4 regions of the Vibrio owensii genome follow, and region 1 is predicted to be linked to each of the others. Evidence: predicted binding sites of a transcription regulator. Region 1 holds the regulator's gene; each other region holds the start of a gene.
The links. The regulator PurR, encoded in region 1, represses purine synthesis genes. The targets are predictions, from matches to a motif close to TNANGNAAACGTTTNCNTNA.

Region 1 (7,768 bases):
ATGGATTGGACAGGTGAATGAATCAGGCGATACTGCTCAAGCAAACCGTTTTTTTCAATATCCTGCTTTGCTAGTTGCAGCATTTCCGAAGATAGATCACATAAAGCGACATGATGTCCGAGCTTAGCAAGCTTTTGCGACAATTGTGCTAACCCACCACCCGCATCAAGGACTTGCAGGGCTTGATGGTCGGCGTCTAATTCACTTAGAATCTGTAGAAAATCTTCCCACACAATGATTTGGCGGATCTCCCCTTTATCGGAGCCGTAAATATTTTTTGCAAATTTGTGGGCGATATCGTCGAAATTGCGGTCTTCTGTCACTTCTGCTGAGTTATCATAACGGATTGTGCCGCTATTCTGTCACAAGGAAAGCAGGAATAAAGAGGGTTATCCTCATTTTTATTATCAATTGATGTTTTTTCGGACTATTTATGTATGTTTGAGCTGAAAAAAGTTATGTCAGCCTTGTTGATGCCTCTTCCGGCATTGCTAATCATAGGCTTGTTAGGTCTTGCTCTCATTAGTTTTACCACCAAACGTAAAACTGGCTGCTTTGTTGTTCTATTCTCTTTTGTCGGCATTTTTCTCGTTGCCTTCCAACCTGTTTCAACTAAGCTACTGATGCCGCTAGAGCGCGAGTACAAAGCGTTTTTACCCGTTTCTGGTACCGTCGACTATGTCATGGTTCTTGGTAATGGCCATGTGGTGGACGATGAGATCCCACCGACCTCTCAATTAAGTCGCACAGCACTGATGCGACTCACCGAGGGCATTCGTATTTTGCGCATGTACCCAGGTGCGAAGTTAATCCTGTCTGGTTATGCAGGTGGTTCTGAAATTAGCCATGCTCGTATGATGGCAAACGTCGCGCTTTCTCTTGGCGTTGCTAAATCCGATATTATTTTATTGGAAGACGCCAAAGATACGTGGGAAGAAGCTCGCCAAGCAGCCGCGTTTGTTAAGCAAAAAGACATCGTGCTCGTAACTTCGGCGAGCCACATGAAACGTGCTTTGTATGAGTTCAACGCTGCGGGTATTAAACCCATCCCTGCACCAACGAACTTTATGGCGATTGATGACATCGAGCAGCCATGGCAAAAGTACGCACCGAAAGCTCGTTACTTAGAGCAAACCGAACTGTACTGGCATGAGTATCTTGGTGGGTTATGGCAGAAACTGCGTGACAACGTAGGACAAACGCCAATGGTTGAAATAGAAGAGCCTGAAGTCGCACAACCTTAATTGCTGCCTAGCAAGAACGTTGTCGCTGATAAAACTTATCGTTAGATTGTCTTAACTGAAATCACAGACACAAAAAAGGAGAGCCGATGCTCTCCTTTTTCTTTATTGCGATGATTTAGTCACCTGCAAACATGTAGCCTTCACCGTGAACGGTCACAAAGATTTGTGGGTTCTTTGGATCAAACTCCATCTTAGCGCGCATGCGTCGAATCAGTACATCGATAGTACGATCGTTTGGCGCATCCACTCGGTGGCTGATCATATTCAAAATACGCTCGCGGCTTAGTACCTGATTCGGGTACGAAGACAGTGCCACCAATAGCTCATATTCCGCTTTGGTTAGTTTCACTGGCTCACCGTTACGGCTCAGAGCACGACGTTGAATATCAAACGTCCACTCACCGAAGCGCACAATGTGTTCTTCATTAGTGTCGTTCGCTGTTTTTTGCGAACCGCTACGTGCCGCCGAAATGCGCCACAGCAAGTTCTTAACGCGAACCAATAATTCCCTTAGTTCAAAAGGCTTTGTCACATAATCGTCTGCGCCCATTTCTAGGCCAACGATTTTGTCAATGCTATCCGTGCGTCCTGTCACTAATATGATGCCGATATCTGATTGGCTGCGTAATTCACGCGTAAGCATAAGGCCATCTTCGCCAGGCAAATTAATATCCAACATGATCAGGTCTACATCGCCACTTTGAAGCACTTCGCGCATTTCTGCCCCGCTCTCTGCTTCACTAACTTTGTAGCCTTCATTTTGGAAATAGCCCGCAAGCTTACTACGAGTTACTACATCATCTTCTACGACTAATACGTGATAGCTCATTTACACCACTTTCTGTCTTTTTTATTTTCCAAGACGTATTCTATTCATAACTAGTAACATTTCTAGTCATAGATACATTAAAAAGCAAGATTTTGCGTTTTTATTGATTCAAAGCAAGCTTATTTACAGCCATTCATAAACGCGCATATTTTCCCATAATGGATAACAATTATAGTTACTGCTATTCATCTTAATTGTTTACACTTAGGGGATAACCATTTAGGAGCAAAAAAATGCAAGAAGTGAAAGCTTTTAACGAGAAACGCGCAGAAATCTATTGGTGGTTTTCTAGCCTGTTCGCAAAAGAACTGACAGAGAAAGAACTAGAAAGCTACCACAGTGTTGAAATTCGAAGCTTTTTGGCTGGCCTTGGTGAAAATGAGTCATTAAAACCAGCTGTGGATACCCTTGTTGATGCACTTAACCGCCTACAAGATCGTGAAGACGCGCAACTTGAGTTGGCTGCAGACTTTTGTGAGCTTTTCCTTAAGACAGAAAAGCACGGTGCGCTGCCTTATGCCTCTATGTACATCGGCCAATCTGGTCTGCTAAACGACAAGCCAGCAGAAGAGATGGAAAAACTGATGGCAGAGTTTGGCGTGCAAGTTGATGAAAACCTGAAAGAGCCAGCTGACCACCTAGCGGTAGAGTTGGATTTCTTGGGTAATATGATTATTCGCTCTAACGAACTAGAGCAAGAAAAGCATATGGAAGAAGCGTTCGAAAAGCAGAACGATTTCATCCAACAGCATCTTTTGACTTGGCTACCTCAGTTTGCCGCTAAATGTAAGCAGTTCGACGAATTTGGCTTCTATGTTAGCGTTGCGCAACTATTAATTGCATTTTGTAAACTGGACAGCACCTACCTTCTTGGTGAATAATTGCCGCCTATTTTAGGGAGCCTGCTATTTAGGCTCCCTATTTTATTCGTTTAGTTTTAATCTGGCTTAAAGAAACCCAACCAATTTAGCCGTGAAAATGTGACCTCAAGGGCACAAAACAACCGCTGAAAATATTGCCAGCCTGCCCACATCAGTCTAAAATGTGAGCGCAAACGATTAAATATGATTTATATGTAAACCGCTGAAATATAGCGGTTTTTGTGTTTTCTTAACATGATTGCTGACTAATTCCTCACTTATAAAAGAAGGGAATATGAGTCTCAGCAACAAATGTTGCTACAAATCTTTTTATACCGATTCGGAACAACCACTGCCAAATATCTCAGCAATGCCCTTTCTTGCAGTTGCTCGGTTTGTGCAAGACCCTAAGCGTATGGTTGTCTTCACTCACGGTATTCAGTAGCTCGATACAGGACATCATTTATGGCCACTATTAAAGACGTTGCTCGCTTAGCCGGCGTTTCTACCACAACGGTTTCGCACGTAATTAACAAAACTCGCTTTGTTGCAGAAGCAACCCAAGAAAAAGTAATGAAAGCGGTTGATGAACTAAATTACGCGCCAAGCGCCGTTGCTCGTAGCTTGAAGTGCAACTCTACTCGTACTATCGGTATGTTAGTTACTCAATCAACCAACCTATTCTTCTCTGAAGTCATCGATGGTGTTGAGAGTTACTGTTACCGTCAAGGTTACACTCTAATTCTTTGTAACACGGGCGGTATCTACGAGAAGCAACGTGACTACATCCGCATGCTAGCTGAGAAACGCGTAGATGGCATCCTAGTAATGTGTTCTGACTTGACGGAAGAGCTAAAAGAGATGCTAGACCGCCATTCTGACATTCCAAAAGTTGTGATGGACTGGGGCCCTGAGAGCTCACAGGCAGATAAGATCATCGATAACTCGGAAGAAGGCGGCTACATCGCGACGAAATACCTGATCGATAACGGTCACACTGACATCGCATGTTTGAGCGGTCATTTTGAAAAAGCGGCGTGCCAAGAGCGTATCGCTGGTTACCGCCGAGCGATGGCGGAAGCAAACCTAACGGTTAACGAAGATTGGGTTCTTGAAGGTAACTTTGAGTGTGATACTGCTGTACTGGCGGCAGATAACATCACTGCAATGGAAAAACGCCCAACGGCTGTCTTCTGCTTTAACGACACAATGGCGCTAGGCTTAATGAGCCGCTTGCAGCAAAACGGTATCAAAGTACCGGATGATGTATCCGTGATCGGTTACGACAACATTGAGCTTGCAGAATACTTTTCTCCACCGCTAACGACTATCCACCAACCAAAACGTCGTGTGGGTAAAAACGCATTTGAGATCCTTTTGGAGCGCATCAAAGACAAAGAACACGAGAAACGTGTGTTCGAGATGCAACCAGAGATCGTTGTTCGCAACACGGTTAAGAAACTAAACTAACCTCATCTGCGAACTCATTTTACAAAGCGCTCTTATGGGCGCTTTTTTAATGCCTAAAAATAACTTTCCCTTAATATTTCAGTTCAAGAATACAACCTTAAACTTCGATAAGTTGCTGTTTTAATTAAGGTGTAGTCCATTTCCTACATCAAGCTTTTGTATGACAAGTAGATGCTCAGCAATATGAAACAAAACACATCAATTTAACGCTATTAACTGAACCAAGATCACACTTTTATATTTGAAACGTGATGTTAATTCAATATACGAAGTATTCTCAAAGAGTCACGCACAGGGCAAACCATTCGAAAGGGTGGGACGCAAAGCCTCCGGCCTGAACCATCTTATTAGATGGAAGGTAGCGGGGTTACCGATGGCAAATATGCATTAAGTGAGTTTACCCTTTAATGACATTGTGTCTGCATGCATTTGCTAATCTCTCGGACCTGATTTTTGGTGGCGTAATATTAATTACACCGAGATAACACATCATGGATAAACCGATACTCAAAGACTCAATGAAGCTGTTTGAGGCACTTGGTAATATCAAGTCGCGCTCAATGTTTGGCGGCTTTGGGCTCTTCGCCGATGAAACGATGTTTGCACTAGTTGTGAACAATCAACTTCATATACGAGCTGACCAACAAACTTCATCTGACTTCGAGACTCAAGGATTAAAACCGTACGTCTACAAGAAACGTGGTTTCCCAGTTGTTACGAAATACTACGCTATTTCTGATGATCTATGGGATTCGACCGATCGCTTGATTGAAGTTGCAAAGCAATCTCTAGAGACTGCTAAGCAAGAGAAAAAACAGCAAGCGAGCACCAAACCTAACCGATTGAAAGACCTTCCTAATCTACGCCTTGCAACTGAACGTATGCTGAAGAAAGCAGGCATTGACTCTGTCGAGCAACTAGAAGAAGAAGGTGCCCTAAACGCTTATAAAGCAATCCAAGATACGCATGCCTCTACGGTAAGCCTTGAATTGTTGTGGGCGCTTGAAGGCGCTATCAACGGAACACATTGGAGCGTCGTACCTCAGTCTCGCCGGGAAGAGTTGATGAGTGCTCTCTCGTAGAGCAATCATTTCAGCATGACATTGAGTAAAAACCGCAGTTTTCACACTGCGGTTTTTTTTTGAAATTTTTTCTTACTCCATTCTGTCTTATTATTTAAGAAGCCAAACGGAGCCATTGATATGAATAAGAAACTGATTTTAGGACTGATCCTACTCGCGACCATCATCTTTTTAGGTGTCAACTTCGGTCAATATTTAACGCTAGAAAACGCAAAAGCACAGCAACAAGCGTTAAACAGTTTCATTGACCAAAACTTCGTGTTTGCCGCCGCTACCTATTTCTTTGCTTATATTGCTATCACCGCCTTTTCTATTCCTGGAGCTGCGGTTGTAACGCTTTTGGGTGCCGCCTTGTTTGGTTTTTGGACGAGTTTACTTTTAGTGTCTTTTGCCAGCACAATCGGTGCAACCATTGCGTTTTTAAGCAGCCGTTACCTGTTGCGTGAATGGGTACAAAGCAAGTTCGGTAATAAGTTAAATGCCATTAACCAAGGTGTAGAAAAAGACGGCGCTTTTTACCTTTTCTCTCTACGTTTAATTCCGGTATTTCCGTTTTTCTTGATCAACTTGCTGATGGGGCTAACACCAATGTCAGTCGCACGATTCTACCTAACCAGCCAAATCGGTATGTTGCCAGGTACTGCCGTCTACCTAAATGCAGGTACACAGCTCGCCACTATCGACAGTCTTTCAGGAATTGTGTCACCAACCGTATTAGCGTCGTTTGCTCTGCTCGGCTTGTTCCCAATCATCGCAAAATGGGTTATGAATAAAGTTCGTCCAGCCCAAGTTCAAAACGGAAATGCTTAATGAAGATATACATCGCTAAAAATCCTGCAGAAGCTCATATCGTCTGTGAGCTTCTCAAAACCGAACAGATAGCTTGTGAAGTAAGAGGTGAGGGAATGTTCGCCTTAAAAGGTGAGTTGCCATTTAGCGATGATACAGACCCGTATGTTTGGCTTTTACATCCGGAGCAGAAACTAAAAGCATCTACCATTGTTGAAGATTATCTCCAACAAGCGGAATTGACTTATCAAGACTGGCAGTGCCCGCAGTGTTCAGAACAAAACGAAGGCCAGTTTGGTGCGTGTTGGCAATGTGGATATCAAATAGGGGAGCCATAACGGCTCCCCTACTCTTTTGAAATCTTCAATAAATGCGTTAAGCCGCTAGACTCTGCTGCTTAATGAACTCGATGGAATGTTGGTTAAAGTCATCGGGCCTTTCTACATTACACACATGGCCACAATCTGGTATTTCTCTCAGTACGCTCAACTTATGCACCGCGACCATTTCTTTCACTGGCTTGATGAACATGTAGTCTCGGTCCCCCATCAAATACAGCGTCGGAATCGGTAGTTCACGATCTTTGAAATATCTCATCAATGGGTTCACATCTGCAGCCAAAGTAAACCAACGCTTAAATTCTTTTTGGCATAGCTTCTTGGCTTCGCGAATAAACAAGTGCCTTGATTCACGCTGGTTCTTCTGCGGCATAACGATATAAGCAAACAACTTGTACAACCACATGTAAGGAAGAATGTGTTTACCAAGGTTCCCCAATTTCACCAGTATCTGTGAGCGAGTATTTAAACGAGTGACTGCGCCACCCAGCACCATTGAGCGAACACGGTCTGAAGCCAGTTCTGCCAAGTTACGCACAATAATAGTACCCAAGGACATACCAACAAAGTGTGCTGATTGGATCTTAAGGTGATCCAACACTTTTAAGATATCCTGAGTTACGGCGGTAAAGGTATAGCGACTAGTAATCAGCTCTTTCAACAGTTGATTGGACTTTCCGTGACCTCGAAGATCGATGAGCAACAAATTGAAATGCTGCTTATACGCTTTGATTTGCTTAAACCAGATCGAAGAACTCCCACCAGCACCATGTACGAAAACAACCCACTCATTACTGGTAGGGTGCAAATAGGTTTTGTGGAAAAGAAGTGGCTGAGTCATGTATCAGTACGAAAAACACTTTTTGTGAAAGGGAATGGATAAATGCTACCACACTCCATAAGGGTAAGATAATAAAGGCACCTCATTCGGTGCCTTTCGTTACACTTTTTAAAGATTTTGCGTCAATTTAACGCAGCTCTATACAGTTGCAAATACTCTTCTGCCGCTTTTCGCCAACAAAAGTCTTTTTGCATAGCATGAAGTTGTACACGTCTCACTTCTGTCACATTTTGTGCGTAAAGCAGAAGTGCTCTCAACATTGTCAGTAATAGACCTTGCGGCGTTGGTTCATAGAAAACGAATCCCGTAGCATCG
Region 2 (7,768 bases), 950 kb from region 1:
CGTGAATACCAGTACGGCCACGGTACCCTTTGTGGTTACATACTTCACAGCCTTTCGCTCGATGCAAAATGAGCGATTCATGCTCTTCCAAACCAAACAGTTTCTTCTGCTCTTTGTCCGCTTCGTATGGTTCTTTACAGTCAGAACAAAGTGTACGAACAAGACGCTGTGCAAGCACGCCCAGTAATGAAGAAGAAATCAGGAATGGCTCAATACCCATGTCGCGCAGACGAGTAATCGCACCCACAGCCGTGTTGGTGTGCAGTGTCGACATAACCAAGTGACCAGTCAAAGAGGCTTGCACCGCAATCTGTGCTGTCTCTAAGTCACGGATCTCACCGACCATAACTACATCCGGGTCTTGACGAAGAATCGCACGCAGACCACGCGCAAAAGTCATATCAACTTTCGGGTTTACCTGCGTTTGGCCGATGCCATCAATATCGAATTCGATAGGGTCTTCAACCGTTAGAATGTTGCGTTCGTTGCTGTTGATCTCCTGCAAGCCCGCGTACAAGGTCGTCGACTTACCCGAACCTGTCGGACCGGTCACCAAAATGATGCCGTGAGGACGACCAATCAGGTGACGGAAGTTGTCATGCACTGAAGGCGTCATACCCAAACTATGCAAATCAAGACGAGTGGCGTTCTTATCCAATAGACGCATTACCACGCGCTCACCATGCGACGAAGGCATGGTAGATACACGAACGTCTACCGCACGACCACCGATACGCAGAGAAATACGACCATCTTGAGGTACGCGTTTTTCAGCAATGTCGAGTTTCGCCATAACCTTCACACGAGAAACCAGCAAAGGCGCTAGTTTGCGGCTTGGGGTTAGAACTTCACGCAATACACCATCAACACGGAAACGAATCGAAAGGGTTTTCTCGAACGTCTCGATATGGATATCCGACGCCCCTTCTTTGATCGCTTCACCCAACATGGCGTTGATCAATTTGATGATTGGCGCATCATCTTCAGATTCCAGCAAGTCCTCATCATGAGGTAGCTCTTCTGCTAAGGAGAAGAAGTCATCGCTGTCTGCGCCAATGTCTTCCATCAACTGACGAGCTTCAGAAGAGTCACGTTGATACGCTTCCGTGAGCTTTTTATCGAATGCTTCTTTGTCCATCACTTGAGGAATAAAGTTTTGTTTCAGTACTCGGCGTACTTCAACCAGAGCCGCAGGGTTAAGCGGCTCTACGTAATACAGAATTGGAGGGCGCTCAGGGTGCTCCGTCTCCAAAACCAGTTTAAAGCGATTGGCAAAACTGAATGGCAGACGGCGCATACTTGGCGCTGTGTCTAACATATCAACCATTATTCTTTACCATCTGATCAATGAACGCTTGGATTTCAGCAGGATGCTTACGATCTTGGCCAAACTCAGGAATCACTGGGATATTTGAGTCATCCATCAACTTCAAGCCTTCTTGTGCTTTGTAAAGCTGCTCCGCACGAATGAAGTTGTATTTACGCTGAGTAATACCATCTGCCGTCATACCATCGCGGATGATGGTTGGCTTGATGAATACCATCAGGTTACGCTTCTCAGTTTGCGTGCTGGTTGACTTGAACAATTGACCAATCACAGGGATATCACCCAATAGTGGCACTTTTGATTCACTTTCTAGTGCACGCTCATCAACCAAGCCACCAAGAACCAGCATTTGACCATCTTGGATCATCACAGAGGTGTTTAGCTGACGCTTAGCAAAACGTACGTCAACCGCACCATTTGCACCTAGAACGTTAGACACTTCTTGTTCGATATTCAGCTGAACTGAGTCGCCTTCGTTGATTTGAGGCACGACTTTCAGTTTGATACCGACTTCTTTACGGTCAACCGTTTGGAATGGGTTGTCATTGTTCGAGCCTGCAGTCGAGCCTGTAATTACCGGTACTTCTTCACCAACGATGAACGACGCTTCACCGTTATCCATCACTGTAATGCTTGGAGAAGACAGAATGTTTGAATTTGAATCCGATGATACAGCAGTAATCAATGCTGTCCAGTCACCCATCATGATGCTCATTGCTGCGCCGTTAACACCACCAAGTGCTGCCGCTAGAGTCGAATAGTCACCTTCCTCGGTATAGCGACGAGTTTCGAAACCACCAGTTCCATCCTCACCGCCGTTTGCATTCCAGTAACTCTCTTCTTTAGTTGTATCTTTTGCTTCTTCAAGACCAACCATTACGTTACCAATTTGCGCACCAGTGTTGCCGTATTGGATTACCGCACCTGTTTCTAGGTTACCCCATTGAACACCAAGGTTGATGCCGTCACCTTCTGACATTTCAACGATAAGTGCTTCAATCAGAACCTGTGCACGACGGATATCCAGTTGAGAAATCACATCTTGCAGCGCCATCATGATATCTGGCGGAGCAGTCAAAACTAGCGAGTTAGTCGCTTCGTGAGCTGCGATCACCACTTCTCCACGTTGCGCATTTGATGCGCCTTTTTGACCCGCTTGCTTTTCCGCTTGTAGGTTGTCAGATACACCTTTTAGTACATCAACTAGGTCTTCTGCTTTCGCATACTTCAGGTAAACCACGCGGTTATTACCTTTGGTTGCCATTTCTACGTCAAGTTGGCGAATCAAACGTTTCAAGCGCGCGCGAACTTTAGGGTCGCCAGAAATCAGGATTGAGTTGGTACGCTCATCCGCAACGATTTTTGGCTCAAGGAATTCAGGCGTGCTCTTTTGATTGGTCGTTTTGTTCAGAGCGTCAACAATACGCACCATTTCAGACGCAGAAGCATTTCTCAGCTCTACGACTTCAATTTCTTTATCACCCGCTTGGTCAACACGTTTGATGATTTCAGCCAAACGATTTACGACCGCAGCACGGCCGGTGATCAAGATGATGTTGGCTGGATCGTAGTGCACCACGTTACCCGCACCTGCGTTATCAATCAGTTGGCGCAGTAGTGGAGAAAGTTCACGAACCGATACGTTACGCACCGCAACTACACGTGTAATCACGCTGTCGCCTTTTGCACTGTCATCACCCAAAACAGGAATTGCAGAAGTTTTTGAATCTTTCGATTTGATGACTTTTAGTACACCGTTATCCATTTCAACAACAGCGTAACCGTAAACCTCTAGTACGTTTAAAAAGAAGCTGTAGTATTGCTCTTCGTTTAAAACGTCATAGCTGCGCACGTCGATCTTGCCGCGTACAGACGGGTCAACAATGATGGTCTTCTCTAAGTTACGACCTACAATGTTGATGAATTCTTGAATGTCAGTGCCTTTGAAACTTGCACTAAACTCGTTCGCCATCGCACCCGGAGCGCAGAGTAGTGTCCCTGCAAGTAACCAAGCACTTTTGCTAAACCAATGTTTCACGTATGTCTCCCTGAACTTACGCAGCTTGCCTAAGTATTACAATTGGATATAGATGTCGTACTGCTGGCCATCGCGCTCAACAGTCAAATTCAGTTCTTGCGGATCGTTCATCACTTGCATCAGTTCTACTGAAGATGAAGGATCACTTAAATCGATCCCGTTTAATTGCACCGCAATATCACCAGGTTTTAGACCGACATCATTAAACAACGCCGCATCACGACCTGGTGAGACGCGATAGCCGATGATTCCTCCGTCTTTCTTAACCGGAGAAATGTTGATGTACTTGAATACGCTTTGCGGATCTTTAGCAATTTCCGCACGAATTTGGTCGACCTTTTCACTCACTGCGGATGAGTTATCCGCTTTCGCTGCTTTTGGTCGAGTTGCCGGACGACTCTCAGACAACTTGCTGTACTCGATGCCTTCCAACATAAGGGTTTCATCACGACCTTGGTTATCAATGATCACTCGATCAACCAAAACCGCTTTTAATTCTGCACGCGTGCCGTCAATTTCTTCACCGATGCCGTAAGTTGCCTGCTTACCTCGGTTTGCAATCACCGCTAAGCTCGTTTTTGCGTTGCTGCTCGCAACAGCACCAACAAGTGTTAGGTTTAGGCGGGTTTTAGGCGCATCTTGCACGACAGGTTGTTCTACTACGACCGGCTTTTGCTCGGTGTACTTTCCGAACAAGTTGGCATTTTGGAGGGCATTGAAATCAATCGCGTCTTTTTTATTAGTTGACGCAACAGCGTTTGCTGATGGCTTCCATTGAGTCACACCAGAGGTTTGAGGCATTGCTAACCACACCACTTTACCAAGTATCCAACCTGTCATTGCTATAAATAGACAAGTTAAGAGCAAACTTAGTTTCGCTTGAATGACGTGATTGTTGGACTTAATCTGAGCCAGTAGCGGGCTGCTTGATAATCCTGCACTTAGCTCTAAACGCTTCACTGAATTGATTCCTTTATTCTTACGTCCGTCGACTTTCACTATGAATGAAAGCGTGTCGACTCTATCTTGCTAAAATTGCAATAAAATTACTACTCAACAAAGAGCAGTGAACTATATCACAAGTTCCTTTTCATACCTTTTTCTTATGCAGTTTTTGCCAACTCCCTTGAAAAAAAACAGCCTTGGCTCCATCTGTAGGTGAATAATCCACCAGTCACTGCATCATTCTTGCAGTGATTAGATAGTGTAGAGTCGTATGAGTTCCACAAATGAAGCCGTAAGGCTAGATAAATGGCTATGGGCTGCCAGATTTTATAAAACCCGTTCCATCGCACGCAATATGGTCGATGGCGGTAAAGTCCACTATAATGGGCAACGAAGCAAACCAAGCAAAACCGTTGAGTTGGGCGCTGAGATTCGTCTTCGTCAAGGTAATGAAGAGAAGACGGTGATCATCGAGAAAATCTCTGATCGTCGAATGGGCGCACCAATCGCTCAAACGCTCTATCGCGAAACTGACGAAAGCGTCAGCCAACGCGAAGAGTTCGCGAAACAGCGTAAACTCAACGCCCACAACCCTAGTCCGGAACGCCGCCCAGACAAAAAGCAGCGCCGCGACATCATTAAGTTCAAACACCAATAAAAGCCGGAATTACCGACGAGGAAAGCACTCCATGGCAAATAATGTTTTAAACCGCTACCTATTTGAAGATCTTTCTGTACGTGGCGAGTTGGTTCAATTGGATGAAGCATACCAACGTATTATCTCCAGCAAGGAATATCCGGCAGCACTGCAAAAACTGTTGGGTGAGCTACTCGTTTCAACCACACTTTTAACTGCAACTTTGAAGTTCGAAGGCTCAATCACTATCCAACTACAAGGTGATGGCCCTGTATCTTTGGCAGTCATCAATGGCGACCACGATCAGAAGATCCGTGGCGTAGCTCGTTGGGAAGGCGACATTGCTGATGACGCAACGCTGCACGAAATGATGGGCAAAGGTTACCTAGTGATCACCATCGAGCCGAAAAAAGGCGAACGCTACCAAGGCGTGGTTGGCCTAGAAGGTGAAACACTGGCTGACGTTATCGAAGGCTACTTCGCAAACTCAGAGCAGCTAAAAACGCGTTTGTGGATCCGCACTGGCGAGCACGAAGGCAAAAAGCATGCGGCAGGTATGATGATTCAGGTAATGCCAGACGGTACAGGTACTCCTGAAGACTTTGAACACCTAGAGCAACTAACAGCAACGGTTAAGAACGAAGAGCTGTTCACGCTACCAGCAAACGAACTGCTTTACCGTCTATACAACCAAGACTCTGTTCGCCTATACGAGCCACAACCTGTGGAGTTCCACTGTGGTTGTTCTCGCGAGCGCAGTGGCGCGGCGATCATCACAGTTGATAAATCTGAAATTTATGACATTTTGGCGGAAGAAGGTACAATTTCTTTACATTGTGATTACTGCGGCACGTCATACACGTTCGACGAACCTGAAATTACCGAACTGTATACGCAAGCAACTTCCGGCAATAAAACCGTGCATTAATTTTCATAGCTTAACAAGCATGTAATTTTCCTATCAAAAGGCCAGCATCACGCTGGCCTTTTTGTGATCAACCCCTCGTATACCTTAGCCTCCAACGTAATAAAGCAACCGCTTAATTTTAAATAATTAATAATTCTTTTGCCCTAGCGCAAAGGTTTGCGGCCACGATAAACTATTCGCACCAATATGTGACGGGTTACCTAAAACCACACTGAAATCATGGATAATTTTTGAACTATATCCCTGTTTTCTCCCCGCCCCGTTGCTAGCATGGTGAGCAGATAAAAATTAAAACATTCTTACAAAATCCCTACAAAAATCCTTATAAGGAGCACCTATGACCGTTATGGAACATACAAAGGCTGCAACACTTGATCTAACCAAACACGGACTGCACAACGTTAAAGAGGTTGTTCGCAACCCAAGCTACGAAATGCTGTTTGAGGAAGAGACCCGTGCTGACCTAACAGGTTATGAACGTGGTGTGGTTACAGAACTCGGCGCGGTTGCCGTAGACACTGGTATCTTTACTGGTCGCTCACCAAAAGATAAGTACATTGTTAAAGATGCAACGACAGAAGAGCACATGTGGTGGACTTCTGACGCGGTGAAAAACGACAACAAACCAATCAACAAAGAAGTATGGGACGACCTAAAAGAGCTAGTGACCAACCAGCTTTCAGGCAAGCGTCTATTTGTGATTGACGGTTATTGTGGTGCAAACCCAGACACTCGTTTGAGCATTCGAGTGATCACTGAAGTAGCGTGGCAAGCGCACTTCGTGAAAAACATGTTCATCCGTCCAACAGAAGAAGAGTTGGCAACGTTTGAACCTGATTTTGTGGTAATGAACGGTGCGAAGTGCACCAACGAGAAGTGGGAAGAGCATGGTCTGAACTCTGAAAACTTCACTGTGTTCAACCTAACAGAGCGCACTCAGTTGATCGGTGGTACTTGGTACGGCGGCGAAATGAAGAAAGGCATGTTCGCAATGATGAACTACTTCCTTCCGCTAAAAGACATCGCATCAATGCACTGTAGTGCAAACATGGGTGAAGAAGGCGATGTTGCGATCTTCTTCGGTCTATCTGGCACAGGTAAAACGACCCTATCAACTGATCCTAAACGTGCACTGATTGGTGATGACGAGCACGGTTGGGATGACGACGGCGTGTTCAACTTCGAAGGCGGCTGTTACGCGAAAACCATCAAGCTATCGAAAGAAGCTGAGCCTGATATCTACAACGCTATCCGCCGTGATGCGCTGTTAGAGAACGTAACGGTTCGTAGCGATGGTTCTATCGACTTTGATGACGGTTCTAAGACTGAGAACACTCGTGTGTCTTACCCACTGCATCACATCGACAACATCGTTAAGCCAGTATCGAAAGGTGGTCACGCAAACAAAGTGATTTTCCTATCGGCTGATGCGTTCGGCGTACTTCCTCCGGTTTCTAAACTGACTCCTGAGCAAACTAAATACCACTTCTTGTCTGGCTTTACCGCTAAGCTAGCAGGTACTGAGCGTGGCATCACTGAACCAACGCCAACGTTCTCAGCGTGTTTTGGTGCAGCGTTCCTAACTCTACACCCAACTAAGTACGCAGAAGTACTAGTGAAACGCATGGAAGCAGCCGGTGCAGAAGCTTACCTAGTCAACACCGGCTGGAACGGCAGCGGCAAACGTATCTCTATCCAAGATACACGCGGCATCATTGATGCGATCCTTGATGGTTCGATTGAAGAAGCGAAAACTAAGCACATTCCAATCTTCAACCTAGAAGTGCCAACTTCACTACCAGGTGTGGATCCAAGCATCCTTGACCCACGTGATACCTATGTTGACCCACTACAATGGGAAAGCAAAGCAAAAGACTTGGCAGAGCGCTTCAT
Region 3 (7,768 bases), 410 kb from region 1:
AAGTCGCCAGTGTAAATCGACAACTCATCGAACTGATACAACTCATGCATGCCGTTTAGTGATGTGACAGTCGGCGTGTAGAAGTGTTCAGCAAAAAACGCACGCACGGCGATAAGGCTGAGTTCGACACCCTGCACGTCATCATGCTTCGTCGCAAGCCATACCAAATCTTCTGACTTTCCGCACAGAGGAACTAACACGGTGTCTTCACGTTTAGGATTGGTATGCTGCCAGAATGCAGGTAACAGTGGATTCACATCATCTAGGTGGAAACCAATTTGGTTACTCGCCCATTTACTGTGCCAAAATTCTTGATCTCTCATTTTACTTCTACTTGTCGGCTGATTGTGGATTCGAGCTTTGCGCTTCGCTTTTGTGGGGTAAGACTAATGATTTTTTCAAATTTGTCTATGCCGTTCATCTTTGGTTAATACTGCAATGGTAGTATGGCTATCGTTCAAGAATGAACCCTTCCTTTATCTGGTTGTCAGAATAAAGGAAAGCAAAATGGTGATCTAGAACACGATTCCACCATAAGGCTAAAAAACGGCCTTGGAATCTATCGTAGAGCCCCCATTAACTAGGTAGTACCTGATTTGCGAATCTTAGTGACCTTTTCGTTACCCATTTTCTAAGTGCAAGCAAGTTAAGGAGAGTGAATGAGCTTATTTTTACGTACTACAGCATTGATGCTTTTAGTACTAAGCCGTGCGCCGGCGTTCGCCGCACTTCCAAATGTCCCGAGTAACGAGCAACAAAACCGTTCTGCTAGCCAAAACGAAGTTTGCTCAAAATTGTTTAAGCATAGCCTTAGTGGTTTGTATGGCATTCAGTCAATCGACTCCAAACCAACTCAACCTTATTCAGATTTCGACGTACTTTACAGCAAAGCTCACCAAGCACAGTTCGAGTTAGAAACCATCTGTAAAAGTACTGCCCTTCTTACTGACGCCCAACCTTACTTCGCAGGCGTTAAATCTCAACATCGTGCCGAAGAAAAAATTGCTCACGAATTGGATGGTCAAGTAGAGCGAATTACAGACTTAGCACGAGCAACTATCGTCGCGGATGACGTAGCAAGCCTTGTATCTGTGTACGAAGCGTTAGAGCGTGAAACTACCATCGTTAAAGTGAAAAACCGCTTTAAGAAACCAACGGCTTCTGGCTACCGCGACTTGAACCTGTTGGTTCGTCTTCCTAAAACGAATTTGATTGCTGAAGTTCAACTGCACCTTAAAGCCATTGCTGATGTTAAGAATGGCCCGGAGCATGATTTGTACGAACAAATTCAGAAGCTGGAGCGTCAGGCTCTAGTAGAAGGACGAAACTTAAATGATATCGAGACAGCTTCGATTCGCAGCATGCGCACTCAATCGAAAAACTTGTATCAAGAAGCTTGGCATCCGTACCTGACAACACACCTAGAAGCGGCGTAAACAAGCCGTCTTTTAGAAACTGATTTCCTCAATACTGAAAAACCACCGCAATTGCGGTGGTTTTTTATTTGTTCTTTAGCAAGTAACGAAGCGTACAGACAAAAAGACCACGACAAAGCGTGGTCTCATTCCATGTTACATGGCTTACTGGTCTGCCTTTAGGTTCTCTACGCGAGCTTTCAACTTCTGACCCGGGCGGAACGTAACGACACGTCGAGCAGTAATAGGAATATCTTCACCAGTTTTCGGGTTACGACCAGGTCGTTCGTTTTTGTCACGAAGGTCAAAGTTACCAAAACCTGACAGTTTTACCTGTTCGCCACTTTCTAGTGCCTTACGAATTTCTTCAAAGAACACTTCCACCGTTTCCTTGGCGTCCCGTTTACTAAATCCCAATTTATCAAACAGGTTTTCTGCAAGTTCGGCTTTTGTGAGCGCCATAAAACTTTCCTCAAAGCTATGTTAAACAATGCTACCTAGTGTAGCGCCAGAGCAGTTTTACCCTACCAATTCAACAACATATCGGGGTTACATCAGGAAGTGTATGCCAAGCTTATGATTTTCGCCAACTTTTTTCTTTGCTAATATACCGAATGTTTTACCACTGCGGTACTTTACCTACCATCATTTCCAGATTTTACTTTAATTCCCTCTCTATCGAGAAAAATATCCAGTTTAAATTACTAGTTTAAAACCTTAAAACAACATTAATCACTATTTAATAAAAATGTCAGATACTGGCTATTTTACAAACAATTGACACAAAACTTCTCTGTTTTTCAGTAGTTTGAGTCACTTCAAAAATAGATCTGACCAGTCACATTCAGCATACTTTTTTTACCTATTCTGCTAGGTGAATTGAAAAACGAAAGCTTGAACGAAGACAAAATTCTGCGTGTTACTCCATGACGGCAAATGGAAACATTGATACTGTTTTCACATACCGCCCTCTTACTAGCGAGCCAACATGTTTCACCAAGTCGTCAGCATTCTCTTCCCTGTATTCGCTTTGGTTTTTGTTGGCTATCTCGTTGGCCGCTACATCAGACCAGATTTTCGCCCCATCAATCGCATTAATATGGATGTGTTCACGCCAGCACTCGTCTTTTCATCGCTGGTAAGCATGCCTCTCGACATGGACCAAGCCCCTCTTTTAGTTGCTGCTGTTTTTGCTGTCGTCGTTCCCGGCATTGTGATGCTACCGATTACGAGACTGACCGGTCTTTCATTTAAAGCATGGGCACCACCACACATGTTCCGAAATAGCGGCAACTTAGCGATCCCGCTGTTCACGTATACGTTCGGTGAACTCGCTCTACCCTCGGCAGTGCTGTTGTTCGTTGTCTCTGCCTGTTTACACATCAGTTTGGGTGTAATGCTGCTCAGTAGCGGTAATCCATTCAAACAGATCATTAAGATGCCGATTTTCCTATCTGCTTCACTCGCTTTGTTCATTAATCTTTCAGGAACTGGTATTTGGAACCCGTTGTATGAGGCGACCGCATTACTCGGACAAGCGGCGGTACCAGTGATGTTACTTTCATTGGGTGCCCAGATGTTGAACCTGAGATTAGGGGGGGTGAAGGTAGGCCTTATGTGTACCGTGCAATCGCTTGGGACAGGTGCGATCGCATTTACATTAATCTATTGGTTTATCCCACTGCCGACAATGCAACTACAAATGATGGTGTTGTTCACTATGCTGCCACCAGCCGTCATGAACTATTTGTTTGCAGAGCGACTGAACATTGAGCCAATGACAGTCGCTTCAATGGTGTTGTTTGGTAATTTCTTCAGTATAATCACGTTGCCGCTACTGCTGTTGTTTACCCTTTCACTCTCTTGAGCAAATCAGTCCTAGCGATAGTGGATCTTCGCAGGAAGCACCACTTGCTGCGGGGTGTGTTTTGGATCGGTAAGCAATGCTTTGCCAGCTTCATATAAGCTTTGCGCAATCAAATCACAATCCTGTTCAATCGAATCTATCTTAATTGGTAAGCAATCCAAAATCGCGTAGTTGTCGAACGTCGCAATTTTCATCTCTTCATTTAACAGTTGCTGCTCTGAAAGAAAACGCAAAACCCCTTCTAGGATAGAGTAAGAAGCAACGAATAAACGTTCCGGAAGGCGGCCTAACTCTTGATAGGTTTCCTGCATCATTTGATAGCCTGACTCGGGTTGGTAATCCTTATGTTTAACTAATGCCGCTTCAAATTTCACTCCGGCTTGTTCCAATCCTGCTTGGTAACCAGCAAAACGGTCTTTACTCGGAGAAAGCTCTAACTGACCACCAAAGTAAGCGCATTCTTTTGCTTCCTTACCCAACTTCTCTACCACTTGCTTAGCGGCGTTATGAGCATCGGTTTTGATTGTCGTCATCTGTTGCTGCTCGATAACACGGTCAAACAAGATCACGGGCGTAGACTGTCTGACTTCTTGATAAAAGCTATCGTCAGACATAGACGTTGCGACCATCAGTAAATCAACTTGTCTTTCTAATAGGCTCTTTACTGCTTCTTGCTCCTGCTCAGGTTCATCCTCAGAAGAGGCGATCAACAGCTGATAACCGCTGCTTCGAGCGAGCTTCTCGAGTTGCTTAGCGGTTGTGGCAAAACCCATGTTGGCCAAATCAGGAATAACCAAGCCCAAGGTATACGTTTTTTTCGCTTTTAAAGCGCGGGCATAAAGGCTTGGTGCGTAATTGTGTTCCGCGACGACAGCTTGGACACGTTTTACGGTGTCTTCATTGATTCGGTGTTTCTTGGCGTGTCCATTTAAGACAAAGCTGACTGTGGATTTAGAGACTCCGGCTAGTTCTGCAATGTCCGCTAGCTTTAATTTTTTGTTCTTCACCTGGTCATTCCGTGGTTATTTTAAGCTTGGGCTTTTTTATTATCCCGCCAATGATACTCAGGTTAATTATGAAAGCCATCACAATCCCCCACTTTGCGCTTGGGCAAACACTCTAGATCATGGTTAAGATCACAATTAACGTCATTTTGACCTTTTTGGTTCAAATAAACATTGATTAGCTAAAACGATTTAGCAAAAATGTAGTTAGTGATTAGATTCTATTTTAGGTAGTAGTTATGAGTAAGATTTGGGTGACTGGCGATGCCGTTGTTGATTTGATTCCAGATACAGAAAGCACGTATTTGAAGTGCCCTGGTGGCGCGCCAGCCAACGTTGCAGTCGCAATCTCTCGATTAGGCGGTAACAGTGCTTTCTTTGGCCGCGTTGGTCAAGATCCTTTGGGTCGCTTCATGAAAGCAACGCTGGCACAAGAACAAGTCAACACAGATTACATGCTGTTGGATGAAGCACAGCGCACATCAACAGTGATTGTAGATTTAGATGACTCAGGTGAACGCAGTTTTACTTTTATGGTGAAACCAAGTGCAGACCAATTCCTAATCCCTGCTGACATCCCCGAATTTGCTCAGGGTGAATGGCTACATGTTTGTTCAATCGCACTAGCAACCGAACCGAGCCGCAGCAGCACACTAAAAGCGATGCAAGATATTAAAGCGGCCGGTGGCTTCGTCAGCTTTGATCCAAACCTGCGTGAAGAAGTTTGGGCGAACCCAGAAGAGTTAAAACCTGTGGTTCGCCAAGCAATTGAGCTGGCTGACGTGGTGAAATTCTCTGATGATGAGCTACTGTTCCTGACCGACACGGACTCCCTTGAAGCGGGTCTTGAAGCCATCAAAGCATTCAACAATACGCTTGTCCTTATTACTCAAGGTGCAAAAGGCGCGTTGGTTGTATTCGAAGGTGAACAAGAGCTGATTGCAGGCCAAGCAGTCAAACCAATAGATACAACAGGCGCTGGCGACGCATTTGTGGGTGGTTTGCTGGCTCGTTTAGCTCAACAAAATGAGTGGGCGAACAAAGAAGCGATCCATTCAGCAGTTAACTGGGCAAATGGTTGTGGTGCTTTAGCGACGACGCAAAAAGGCGCGATGACAGCATTGCCAACTCAAGATGCTTTGTTGGCTTACATCTAAAACAACATTTCCATAGGTTGAAGCTCAGGTAATAAAATAGAAATCCCCGCAATTGCGGGGATTTTTTTATTTGCCGTTTTTAGAATTAAACCTTTTGGAAAGGCGCTTTTGCCGCTTTCAAATAATGCAGAGTTGTTTCTCGCTCTCCACCTTGTAAAGACAAACGTGTCGCATCGACATCAGTAAACACACGCGACGTCATCACCGCTTCACCACCGTTAACAAACACTTCAACAGAAGAAGTATCCGCTAAGATACGCAGTTCAATCTTGCCAGACTCTAGAGGCAGCTCGCGAACCGTATCTTGTGCTCGATTCAATGTTTTAGAACGATCTAAGATCAATCGACGCTCAACGTCATCGGCTTTTATCGTCAGTTTTTGCGCTGTATTTTCGAAGAGGCATAACTCGTCTCCCCATTCTAACGTGATAGTTAAATCGAAAGACTTGGTTCCGATATCCATACCATCGGAATTCAACACAAATTGGTTTGTTGATTCAATTAGCGATTCAAGCTCATGAATTGGAAATTGATACAGCTTGCCATCACGGAAGCTCATTTCACGCATTGTCGTCAGTTGATGTACCCAGCCATTGTCTGAACTCGGTTGATCGATTTCATCTGGTAATCCCATCCAGCCACACATAACACGGCGACCATCTGGCGTAAGCATGGTTTGCGGCGCGTAAAAATCAAAACCAAAATCGAGATGCTGGAATTCGCTCAGCTGAAGGCCATCTTTTTCATTCCACTTTGCCTTCACAATGCCATTATGGTGAGGAATTGAGTTGTATTCGGAAAACGAAGGAATTCCTTGTGGACCAATGACAACAAAGTTCTGCTCAGACAAATTGAACATGTCCGGACATTCCCACATATATCCGAAATCACCAAACTCATCGCCATACAAACCGTCAAACGTCCATTGATACAAGTCGTCAGATTTGTAAATCGCTAGGCGCCCTTTTAGCTCTTCCGTCTGCGCACCCAATAACATTAGCCACTGGTTATCGTGACGAATCACCTTAGGGTCGCGGATGTGTGGTGTTACACCAGGAGGTAGTTCACCAATCACCGGACCATGCTTAACGAAGTTCACACCGTCAGTTGAAGTCGCTAAGCACTGGGTTGTATGACGATCTCGTTGCGGCCCAATTCGTGTATTGCCTGTGTAGAACAACATCAATTCGTTTTCTTGGCTAAGCGCATGACCAGAAAATACACCATGACTATCGAACCAATCTGAAGGTGTGAGCGCAACGGGTTGCCATTCCCAGTTGATCAAGTCAGTACTGGTTAAATGTGCCCAATGCTTATCTTTGTGTTCGCACCCATACGGATACCATTGGTAAAACATGTGGTATTGGCCATTGTGGAACACAAAACCGTTTGGGTCGTTAAGCAAACCTTGTGGTGGCGTTATATGCCATAAGGGACGGTGCTCACATTCAACAGGCTCTTGAAGTGATTCAAAACGCTTCGCTTGTTCTTTGGTGATCGCCTCTCCTAGCTGAAGTAATGCTTCCGCACTGACAGAATCTGAGCGCACAAATCTCACTTGCATTTTTCCCTGAACTTCTTGTAGTTGCTCAATCAGCTCAGAGTCTTGAATTAGCGTGTGTTCACGCACTTCAAAAATAAGGTCTGAATCAGGAATCAAAACGCGAGAGATGTTTTCAACTCCCCCACAAACGGCAATGTATGGTGCTAACGACATTTACTTTAACCTAAAACTCAAATTGGGAACGTTTGCAAAAATAACATATCAAATAACGAATTAATAGATAACATCGGATCATAGACAGCAAAAATCGTGATCAACCTAACGCTCTAAAGCATCTTTTAATTTATGGTTTAGTACTTAAGTTCTCGTTAGCTGCTACGCTGAGCTTTATGTTTGAGAACGTTCCCTAAAGGTCCGATTAGCCAGTGGAAGATTTAGATCTACCTTTCTTACAAAGCGGTAATATGCAAGGTAGAGGTTTACTATTAAAACCAAGAGGTTAAGTGTTACACTGAAACCATTCAACCAAACGTTACATTGCGAAATTCCATGAAGTCGATTTTCCAGATCAGCGATTGTCACTTAAGCGATCCAGCTAGCTTTGAAAACCTGCGCAAAGCGCTGTTGTGTGCTCAAAATGATTCATCCTGCGATACTCTTTTTCTCACTGGTGATCTGTGTTGCAACCCTCAATCAGGCGACTACCTCAGTCTGGTCAACTTCATAGAGCAACACACCCGAGACAAGCGTATCTTCGCCATCGCTGGTAATCATGATGACCATGAACTGATGAAACAAGAACTGCGTGGAAGTTGCATCGC
Region 4 (7,768 bases), 1.6 Mb from region 1:
GTTCCTTTACATATCTATGCTAGATTCACGCCATCAGCTATATGAATGACTTCTCATTTGTTTACCTGAGGGCAGCAATTGGGCTGCTGTATTCTTATTAAAGGCATAAAAATGAGTAAATTAACTTCAGCTGAACGTAAAGCACGTGACAACGAACGTTTCTCGCAACGCGTGAATGAACGTCGTGAAAAAGGTGAAGATGTCGTTGCGTACGCATTGGCAAACAAAAAAGCGGTGAAGTTCTTAACTAAGTCAGAAAAGAAAGCATTGAACGAACGCAGAGCGACGCTTCAAGAAGAACTTAAGCTGAAAGAGCAGGAAGAACTGCGCAGAATTGAACAGTCGTTTATTGTTGAAGACGATAACGAACAATAAGCGCTTCTTTGCGATCGCCGTGTTGTGCGAAGCAGAGATTCAATAAAAAACGGGAGCCTCGGCTCCCGTTTTGCTTTCCTATTTATCGTTTAAGCCATCATTCGCTTAAGCGACGTTTTCCATCTGAGGGTAAAGTGGCTTTGCGGCCAATAACTCTGGCTCAAAATCGTCTACGTTGATGGTGTCTAGGCGGTGTTGCTCTGCTTCTCTCAGCAAATCAGCTTCTTCTTGAGTAATCACGCCTTGCTCTAGACCTTCTTGAGCAATCATATCTAAACGCATGAATGGACGGCGTTTACCTTGCGCTTTACATACTTTGTCAAATACAGGCTCAGCTTGAAGAATCACAGACAGTGCCAGTTCAATCTTACCTGCTGCGTTGTGTTCTGTTGGTTCTAGGTACTGACCTCGACCAATACGTGAACGTGTTGCACTTGGCGTTTGTAGAATACGAGCGACTTTGCTGTCTAGCTTGTCGCTTGGTGCCTTACGTACGCGGCCAAATGGCATGATCAATACGCGTAGTGCACGACCAATCACTTTGTTCGGGAAGTTCGCTAGGAACTCATCAACTGCCGCTTCCGTTTGCTTCAAGCTGTCTTGCAAGCCCCAATGTACTAATGGCAAATCTTCAACAGGACGGCCATCTTGCTCAAAGCGTTTCAATGTTGCAGAGCTCAGGTATAGCTGGCTTAGAATGTCACCAAGACGCGCAGACAGACGCTCTTTACGTTTCAATGAACCGCCTAGTACTGCCATCGAGATATCCGACAGCAGAGCAAGGTTTGCGCTGTAACGGTTCAATTGTTGGTAGTAACGCTTGGTTGCGTCTTTGGTTGGTGATGAAGAACCTAGACCGTCACTTAGACCAAACCAGATGCTGCGCACTAGGTTACTCATGGTGAAGCTCACGTGACCAGCTAGTGCTTTGTCGAACTTCTCAACCGCATCGCCAGCGTCAGAATATGCTGCGTTCATCTCTTCAAGAACGTAAGGGTGACAACGAATCGCGCCCTGACCGAAGATGATCATAGAACGAGTCAAGATGTTCGCACCTTCTACGGTTACTGCGATTGGCGCGCCTTGGTAACCACGCGCTAGGAAGTTAGAAGGCCCCATACAGATACCTTTACCGCCTACGATGTCCATCGCGTCGATGATGCTTTGTTGACCACGATGCGTACAGTGGTACTTCACGATAGCTGAGATAACCGAAGGTTTTTCACCTAGGTCGATACCCGCCACGGTTAAGTTACTTGCTGCATCCATCACGTAAGCATTACCACCTAGACGTGCTAATGGCTCTTCGACGCCTTCCATGTGACCGATAGGCTGTTTGAACTGACGACGAATGCGCGAGTAAGCACCTGTCGCCATCGCTGCAGTTTTGATGCCGCCTGTTGAGTTTGAAGGTAGCGTGATACCACGACCAACCGATAGACACTCAACCAGCATACGCCAGCCTTGGCCTGCCATTTTCTCGCCGCCGATGATGAAGTCCATCGGTACGAAGATGTCTTTACCGCGAGTTGGGCCATTTTGGAATGGTACGTTAAGCGGGAAGTGACGGTTACCAATCTCAACGCCTTTAAGGTCAGTTGGGATTAGAGCACAAGTAATACCAAGATCTTCTTTGTCACCAAGCAGGCCTTCTGGGTCTCGCAGTTTGAATGCAAGACCAAGTACGGTTGCGACTGGCGCTAGAGTGATGTAACGCTTGTTCCAAGTTAGACGCATACCAAGGACTTCTTCACCTTGCCATTCGCCTTTACATACCACGCCGTAATCTGGGATAGAGCCCGCATCGGAACCTGCTTCTGGGCTAGTCAGTGCGAAACATGGGATTTCTTTACCTTCTGCTAGGCGCGGTAGGTAATGATTTTTTTGTTCTTCTGTACCGTAGTGTTGCAGAAGTTCACCAGGACCTAACGAGTTTGGTACGCCAACGGTAGAAGACAGCACGCCAGATACGCCTGTTAGTTTTTGCAGTACCAAAGATTGCGCGTATGCAGAAAATTCTAGGCCACCGTATTTCTTCTTGATGATCATGGCGAAGAATTTGTTGTCTTTCAGGTATTGCCACACTTCTGGTGGAAGGTCAGCCAGCTCGTGCGTTACTTGGAAGTCACTCACCATGGCACATACTTCATTTACTGGGCCATCTAGGAAAGCTTGCTCTTCTTTGCTTAGCTTAGGCGCTTTGATTGCGTGAAGCTTTTGCCATTCCGGTTTGCCTTTGAATAGCTCGGCTTCCCACCAAACTGTACCTGCGTCCAAGGCTTCTTTCTCGGTTTGAGACATAGCAGGCAGGACTTTCTTAAACATAACGAGTGCTTTGCGGCTAATGAGGGATTGGCGAATGCTAGAAACCGCGAGCACTGCAACAGCAAGAACGTAAAGTGCCCAGCCAATAACACCAACTGAGCCTGCGAAAGTCAGTGCTAGCATGGCAGCAGTTAGCAGACTGACGGATTTCACGAGTGACATTCTGTGGTAAAGCGTAATGCCTAATACAACTGTCATCGCTACGATTGAGAGCAAGATGTCCATATGTTTTTTCCTTTTCAGACTTTAATTATGTTGTACGTCTGTATTTTGGTAAGAGGTCTAACCAGTTCTCATAAGTGTAATCAAAATATTAATAAAATGTAAAACCCAAGATTGAGTAAAAAGTGATCTAAGTAGAGTTAAAATTCTAAAGTTGGGAGTTGGGTGATGATTTCGTAAGCAAGTTAACAAGTTTATTACCGCGATGAATCCAAATCTGTTGGATCGCTATCGACACTAATTCTCGTTTGTGGGTAAACTCAGAGTAATGAACTGTCCGGTGTGAATTTCGCATCAGAACAATTTGCCAAGTGAGAAGCGGAAACGCTCCGCTGTGGCCGAAATAATAAAGAGAACGTCTTATGTACCAAGATCTGATTAGAAGTGAATTAAACGAAGCTGCTGAAGTTCTGAATAAGTTTTTAAGTGATGACCACAACATCGCGCAAATCGAAGCGGCAGCGAAAATGATTGCTGACTCATTCAAGCAAGATGGTAAAGTGTTGTCGTGCGGTAACGGTGGTTCTCACTGTGACTCTATGCACTTTGCAGAAGAGCTAACAGGTCGTTACCGTGAAAACCGCCCAGGTTACGCTGGTATCGCTATTTCAGATCCAAGCCACCTTTCTTGTGTAAGTAACGACTTTGGTTACGATTTCGTATTCTCTCGTTACGTAGAAGCAGTAGGCCGCAAAGGTGACGTTCTGTTTGGTTTGTCGACTTCTGGCAACTCAGGCAACATCCTAAAAGCGATTGAAGCGGCACAAGCGAAAGGCATGAAGACGATCGCGTTAACGGGTAAAGATGGCGGTAAAATGGCAGGTCTTGCAGACATCGAGATCCGCGTACCACACTTTGGCTACGCAGACCGTATCCAAGAAGTGCACATTAAGATCATTCACATCATCATTCAGTTGATCGAAAAAGAGATGGAATAAGATTTACAACTAAGCCGAATACTGGCTTAGTTGTGTTTTAAGGTAAGGAGTTCGTTAAACCATGTGTGAATTGCTCGGCATGAGCGCAAATGTTCCTACAGATATTTGTTTCAGTTTTACAGGCTTGATGCAGCGCGGTGGTCGCACTGGCCCGCATCGTGATGGCTGGGGAATTACTTTCTATGAAGGAAAGGGGTTCCGTACTTTCAAAGATCCAAACCCAAGTTGTGACTCGAAAATTGCTGAATTAGTGCAAAACTACCCGATCAAAAGTCGCGCGGTGGTCAGCCATATTCGCCAAGCAAACCGAGGTGGCGTGAATCTAGAAAACACACACCCGTTTACGCGTGAGCTTTGGGGACGTTATTGGACTTTTGCACACAATGGTCAGCTAACTGACTACCAAGATTTGTATACGGGTCGTCACCGTCCGGTCGGAGAAACCGACAGTGAGATGGCTTTCTGTTGGCTACTCAAACAGATGGAAGACAAATACCCTGAGCCTCCTCAAGATATGGAAGCGGTCTTTGCTTATATTGCCCAGTGCTGTGATAAGTTGAAAGACAAGGGCGTGTTTAACATGCTGCTCAGCGACGGTGAGTTTGTGATGACTTACTGTACCAACCATCTTTACTGGATCACGCGTCGAGCACCATTTGGCAAGGCAGCGCTGTTAGATGAAGATGTAGAAATCAACTTCCAAGAAGAGACAACACCAAACGACGTGGTTTCTGTGATTGCGACTCAGCCGCTTACTGGCAATGAGACTTGGCATCGAATGAAGCCGGGTGAGTATGGCTTGTTCCATGTTGGTGAGTTGATATTGAACAACGCCGAAGCGCTAACGGATGTACCATTTGCTGCGCCTAAGCCGGGTAACCAAGCGCCGACTGAGCCGTTGGAGTGATGGTTTTCTCGCAGTAAAACATTCGAATAAAACAAAAGGCAGCCTGATGGCTGCCTTTTGCGTTTGGTGTTTGGAGTTGAGAACTACTCGTCGGCGTAACCGTGCGCACCTAGCTCAAAACCATCGAGATACGCTTTGCCTTCGGTCATCGATAATCGCCCTTCGACTAACCACCTAGTCACCATTGGGTAGATGTTGTGCTCTTGAGTCTGCACACGTGCGGCGAGTGCGTCGGCATCATCGTCTTCAAATACCGGTACTTTAGCTTGCAGCACAACAGGACCACCGTCTAATTCTTCTGTCACAAAGTGAACGCTGGTGCCGTGCTCTTTGTCTCCGGCCTCAATGGCACGCTGGTGGGTTTGTAAACCCGGATACTTAGGCAATAGAGAAGGGTGGATGTTGATCATCTTACCCAGATAATGGGAAACAAACGCACTGCTGAGAATACGCATGTAACCAGCCAATACAATCACGTCTGGTTGGTATTCATCAATTTGCTTCATCAGTTCGGCATCAAAGTCTTCACGAGATTCAAATGCTTTAGGATCGACAAAGTGACCATTCACATCAAACTGTTTTGCACGCTCCAAACCGTAGGCATCAGCTTTGTTAGAAAAAACCGCTGCCACTTGTGCGTTTGGCATGTTGGCTTCACAGGCTTCAAGTATTGCTTGTAGGTTACTGCCGTTACCCGAAATGAGGACCACTATGTTTTTCATGATATTGAGACTGCCTTGATACTGTAGGTTTGACGTGCGTAATCACTAAATTACCTACTATTAGAATGGTTTTCGATGTTCCAGATAGCAGAATGAGGACATAGCGTCCTCATTCTTTTTATTTTTTGAGCTTGATTCGCAAGTTATTGGATTTCAACTTGCTCTTCGTTTGCTTCTGCTTGAGCGATTTCACCAATCACCCATGCGTTTTCGCCTTCTTCTTTAAGAAGAGCAACCGCTGCGTCTGCTTGGTCTTTTGGTAGTGCAACGACTAGACCAACACCACAGTTGAACGTACGGTACATTTCGTGTGTTTCAACGTTGCCTTTTTCTTGTAACCATTTGAAGATGATTGGCCATTCCCAGCTGTTACCATCGATAACGGCTTTTGTGCCTTCAGGCAGTACGCGTGGGATGTTTTCCCAGAAACCACCACCAGTGATGTGAGAAATCGCGTGGATGTCGTGCTTCTCAATCATCTTAAGCGCTGATTTGATGTAAATCTTAGTTGGTTCTAGTAGGTGTTCACCGATAGTGCGACCTGCTAGCTCTTCGTTTTTATCTGCGCCAGATACTTCTAGGATCTTACGGATAAGTGAGTAACCATTTGAGTGTGGACCGCTTGAGCCAACAGCGATTAGTGCGTCGCCTGCTGCCACTTTCGTGCCGTCAATCACGTCTTCTTTTTCTACTACGCCAACACAGAAGCCAGCAACGTCGTAGTCTTCGCCTTCGTACATGCCCGGCATTTCAGCAGTTTCACCACCGATAAGTGCACAGCCTGCTTGAACACAGCCATCAGCAATGCCAGAAACCACATCTGCTGCTGTGTCTACGTCTAGCTTGCCAGTCGCGTAGTAATCTAGGAAGAATAGCGGCTCAGCACCTTGCACGATTAGGTCGTTTACACACATCGCGACTAGGTCTACACCGATGGTGTCGTGCTTGTTCATATCCAGTGCTAGACGAAGTTTTGTACCTACACCGTCAGTACCAGAAACCAGTACAGGTTGTTTGTATTTAGTCGGTAATTCACACAGTGCGCCAAAACCACCGATACCACCCATCACTTCAGGGCGACGAGTACGCTTAACCGCACCTTTAATACGATCTACAAGCGCGTTGCCTGCATCAATATCTACACCAGCGTCTTTATAGCTAAGAGAAGAGTTGTTACCACTCACAGGGAAGTCCTCGGTTTTTAAGTTGGATATGAAAACGGCGCTATTCTACCAGTGGTTAAATACAGATAGCAAACGTTTGCGTCGGTTTTTTTCTTTAGTGATCTATCCTGATATCCCTGCAAAAATCATGTATAATCTGAAGGTTTGTTTAAATATTGCCAAAAAAGCCGGAGATGGAAATGAAAGTTGTTGAAGTTAAACACCCTCTAGTAAAACACAAAATTGGTCTAATGCGAGAAGGTGACATCAGCACGAAGCGTTTTCGTGAGTTAGCGACAGAAGTCGGTAGCCTACTTACTTACGAAGCGACAGCAGACTTTGAAACAGAAAAAGTAACCATTGAAGGTTGGAACGGTCCTGTAGAAGTTGACCAAATCAAAGGTAAGAAAGTGACAGTAGTGCCAATCCTACGTGCTGGTCTTGGCATGATGGACGGCGTACTTGAGCACATGCCAAGTGCACGTATCAGTGTTGTTGGTATCTACCGTGACGAAGAAACACTTGAGCCAGTACCTTACTTCAACAAGCTTGCTTCTAACATCGACGAGCGTATCGCTCTAGTTGTTGACCCAATGCTTGCAACGGGCGGTTCTATGATCGCAACAATTGATCTTCTAAAAGAGAAAGGTTGTCAGGCAATCAAAGTACTTGTTCTTGTAGCGGCTCCTGAAGGTATCGAAGCGCTAGAAAAAGCTCACCCAGACGTTGAGCTATACACAGCAGCAATCGATGAGAAGCTAAACGACAAAGGCTACATCGTTCCTGGTCTTGGTGACGCAGGTGACAAGATCTTCGGTACTAAATAATTCGAGCTTGATGCTAGATTATTACTGAATTGAAAAACAAAGGCTTGGTGAAAACCAAGCCTTTTTTGTATCTGTAATATACGAGAGCTGGAAGGGCGGCTTAAATCGATTAAGCCGCACTGCAAATTACTTCGCGTTTTCTTCTTCCATTTGTGCGTTATCCACCACGTGGTTTTCACCAAGGTCGTGTGGTAGCACTAGGTTAAGAATGATAGCCACGATACCACATAGGCTCACACCTTGTAGGCTGAACTCGCCAATACCGAAAGCCATGCCGCCGATACCAAAC

Region 2: a site for PurR is predicted at 6,020-6,039, ahead of pckA (phosphoenolpyruvate carboxykinase (ATP)). Genes of this name have one in related genera too.
Region 3: a site for PurR is predicted at 1,997-2,016, ahead of ihfA (integration host factor subunit alpha). Genes of this name have one in related genera too.
Region 4: a site for PurR is predicted at 6,738-6,757, ahead of purM (phosphoribosylformylglycinamidine cyclo-ligase). Genes of this name have one in related genera too.

What each region holds. Positions count from the first base shown of each region.
Region 1 is NZ_CP019959.1:728,468-736,235, forward strand. Features, by position in the region: gene cmoM (tRNA uridine 5-oxyacetic acid(34) methyltransferase CmoM) at 1-323, opposite strand, end outside; gene elyC (envelope biogenesis factor ElyC) at 438-1,244, shown strand; gene torR (two-component system response regulator TorR) at 1,360-2,073, opposite strand; gene torD (molecular chaperone TorD) at 2,307-2,954, shown strand; gene purR (HTH-type transcriptional repressor PurR) at 3,399-4,403, shown strand; cyclic di-GMP riboswitch class I at 4,689-4,778, shown strand; gene A9237_RS03180 (TfoX/Sxy family DNA transformation protein) at 4,895-5,485, shown strand; gene A9237_RS03185 (TVP38/TMEM64 family protein) at 5,606-6,295, shown strand; gene A9237_RS03190 (putative signal transducing protein) at 6,295-6,612, shown strand; gene A9237_RS03195 (alpha/beta fold hydrolase) at 6,650-7,453, opposite strand; gene glgA (glycogen synthase GlgA) at 7,576-7,768, opposite strand, start outside.
Region 2 is NZ_CP019959.1:1,679,684-1,687,451, forward strand. Features, by position in the region: gene gspE (type II secretion system ATPase GspE) at 1-1,327, opposite strand, end outside; gene gspD (type II secretion system secretin GspD) at 1,320-3,365, opposite strand; gene gspC (type II secretion system protein GspC) at 3,402-4,325, opposite strand; gene hslR (ribosome-associated heat shock protein Hsp15) at 4,582-4,968, shown strand; gene hslO (Hsp33 family molecular chaperone HslO) at 5,000-5,875, shown strand; gene pckA (phosphoenolpyruvate carboxykinase (ATP)) at 6,213-7,768, shown strand, end outside.
Region 3 is NZ_CP019959.1:314,649-322,416, forward strand. Features, by position in the region: gene A9237_RS01380 (thiopurine S-methyltransferase) at 1-323, opposite strand, end outside; gene A9237_RS01385 (RelA/SpoT domain-containing protein) at 660-1,436, shown strand; gene ihfA (integration host factor subunit alpha) at 1,581-1,877, opposite strand; gene A9237_RS01395 (AEC family transporter) at 2,404-3,282, shown strand; gene A9237_RS01400 (LacI family DNA-binding transcriptional regulator) at 3,294-4,289, opposite strand; gene A9237_RS01405 (aminoimidazole riboside kinase) at 4,526-5,443, shown strand; gene A9237_RS01410 (glycoside hydrolase family 32 protein) at 5,529-7,160, opposite strand; gene A9237_RS01415 (metallophosphoesterase family protein) at 7,497-7,768, shown strand, end outside.
Region 4 is NZ_CP019959.1:2,743,526-2,751,293, forward strand. Features, by position in the region: gene A9237_RS12605 (hypothetical protein) at 112-375, shown strand; gene fadE (acyl-CoA dehydrogenase FadE) at 481-2,925, opposite strand; gene lpcA (D-sedoheptulose 7-phosphate isomerase) at 3,285-3,860, shown strand; gene A9237_RS12620 (class II glutamine amidotransferase) at 3,922-4,767, shown strand; gene purN (phosphoribosylglycinamide formyltransferase) at 4,851-5,489, opposite strand; gene purM (phosphoribosylformylglycinamidine cyclo-ligase) at 5,633-6,673, opposite strand; gene upp (uracil phosphoribosyltransferase) at 6,853-7,479, shown strand; gene A9237_RS12640 (uracil-xanthine permease family protein) at 7,606-7,768, opposite strand, start outside.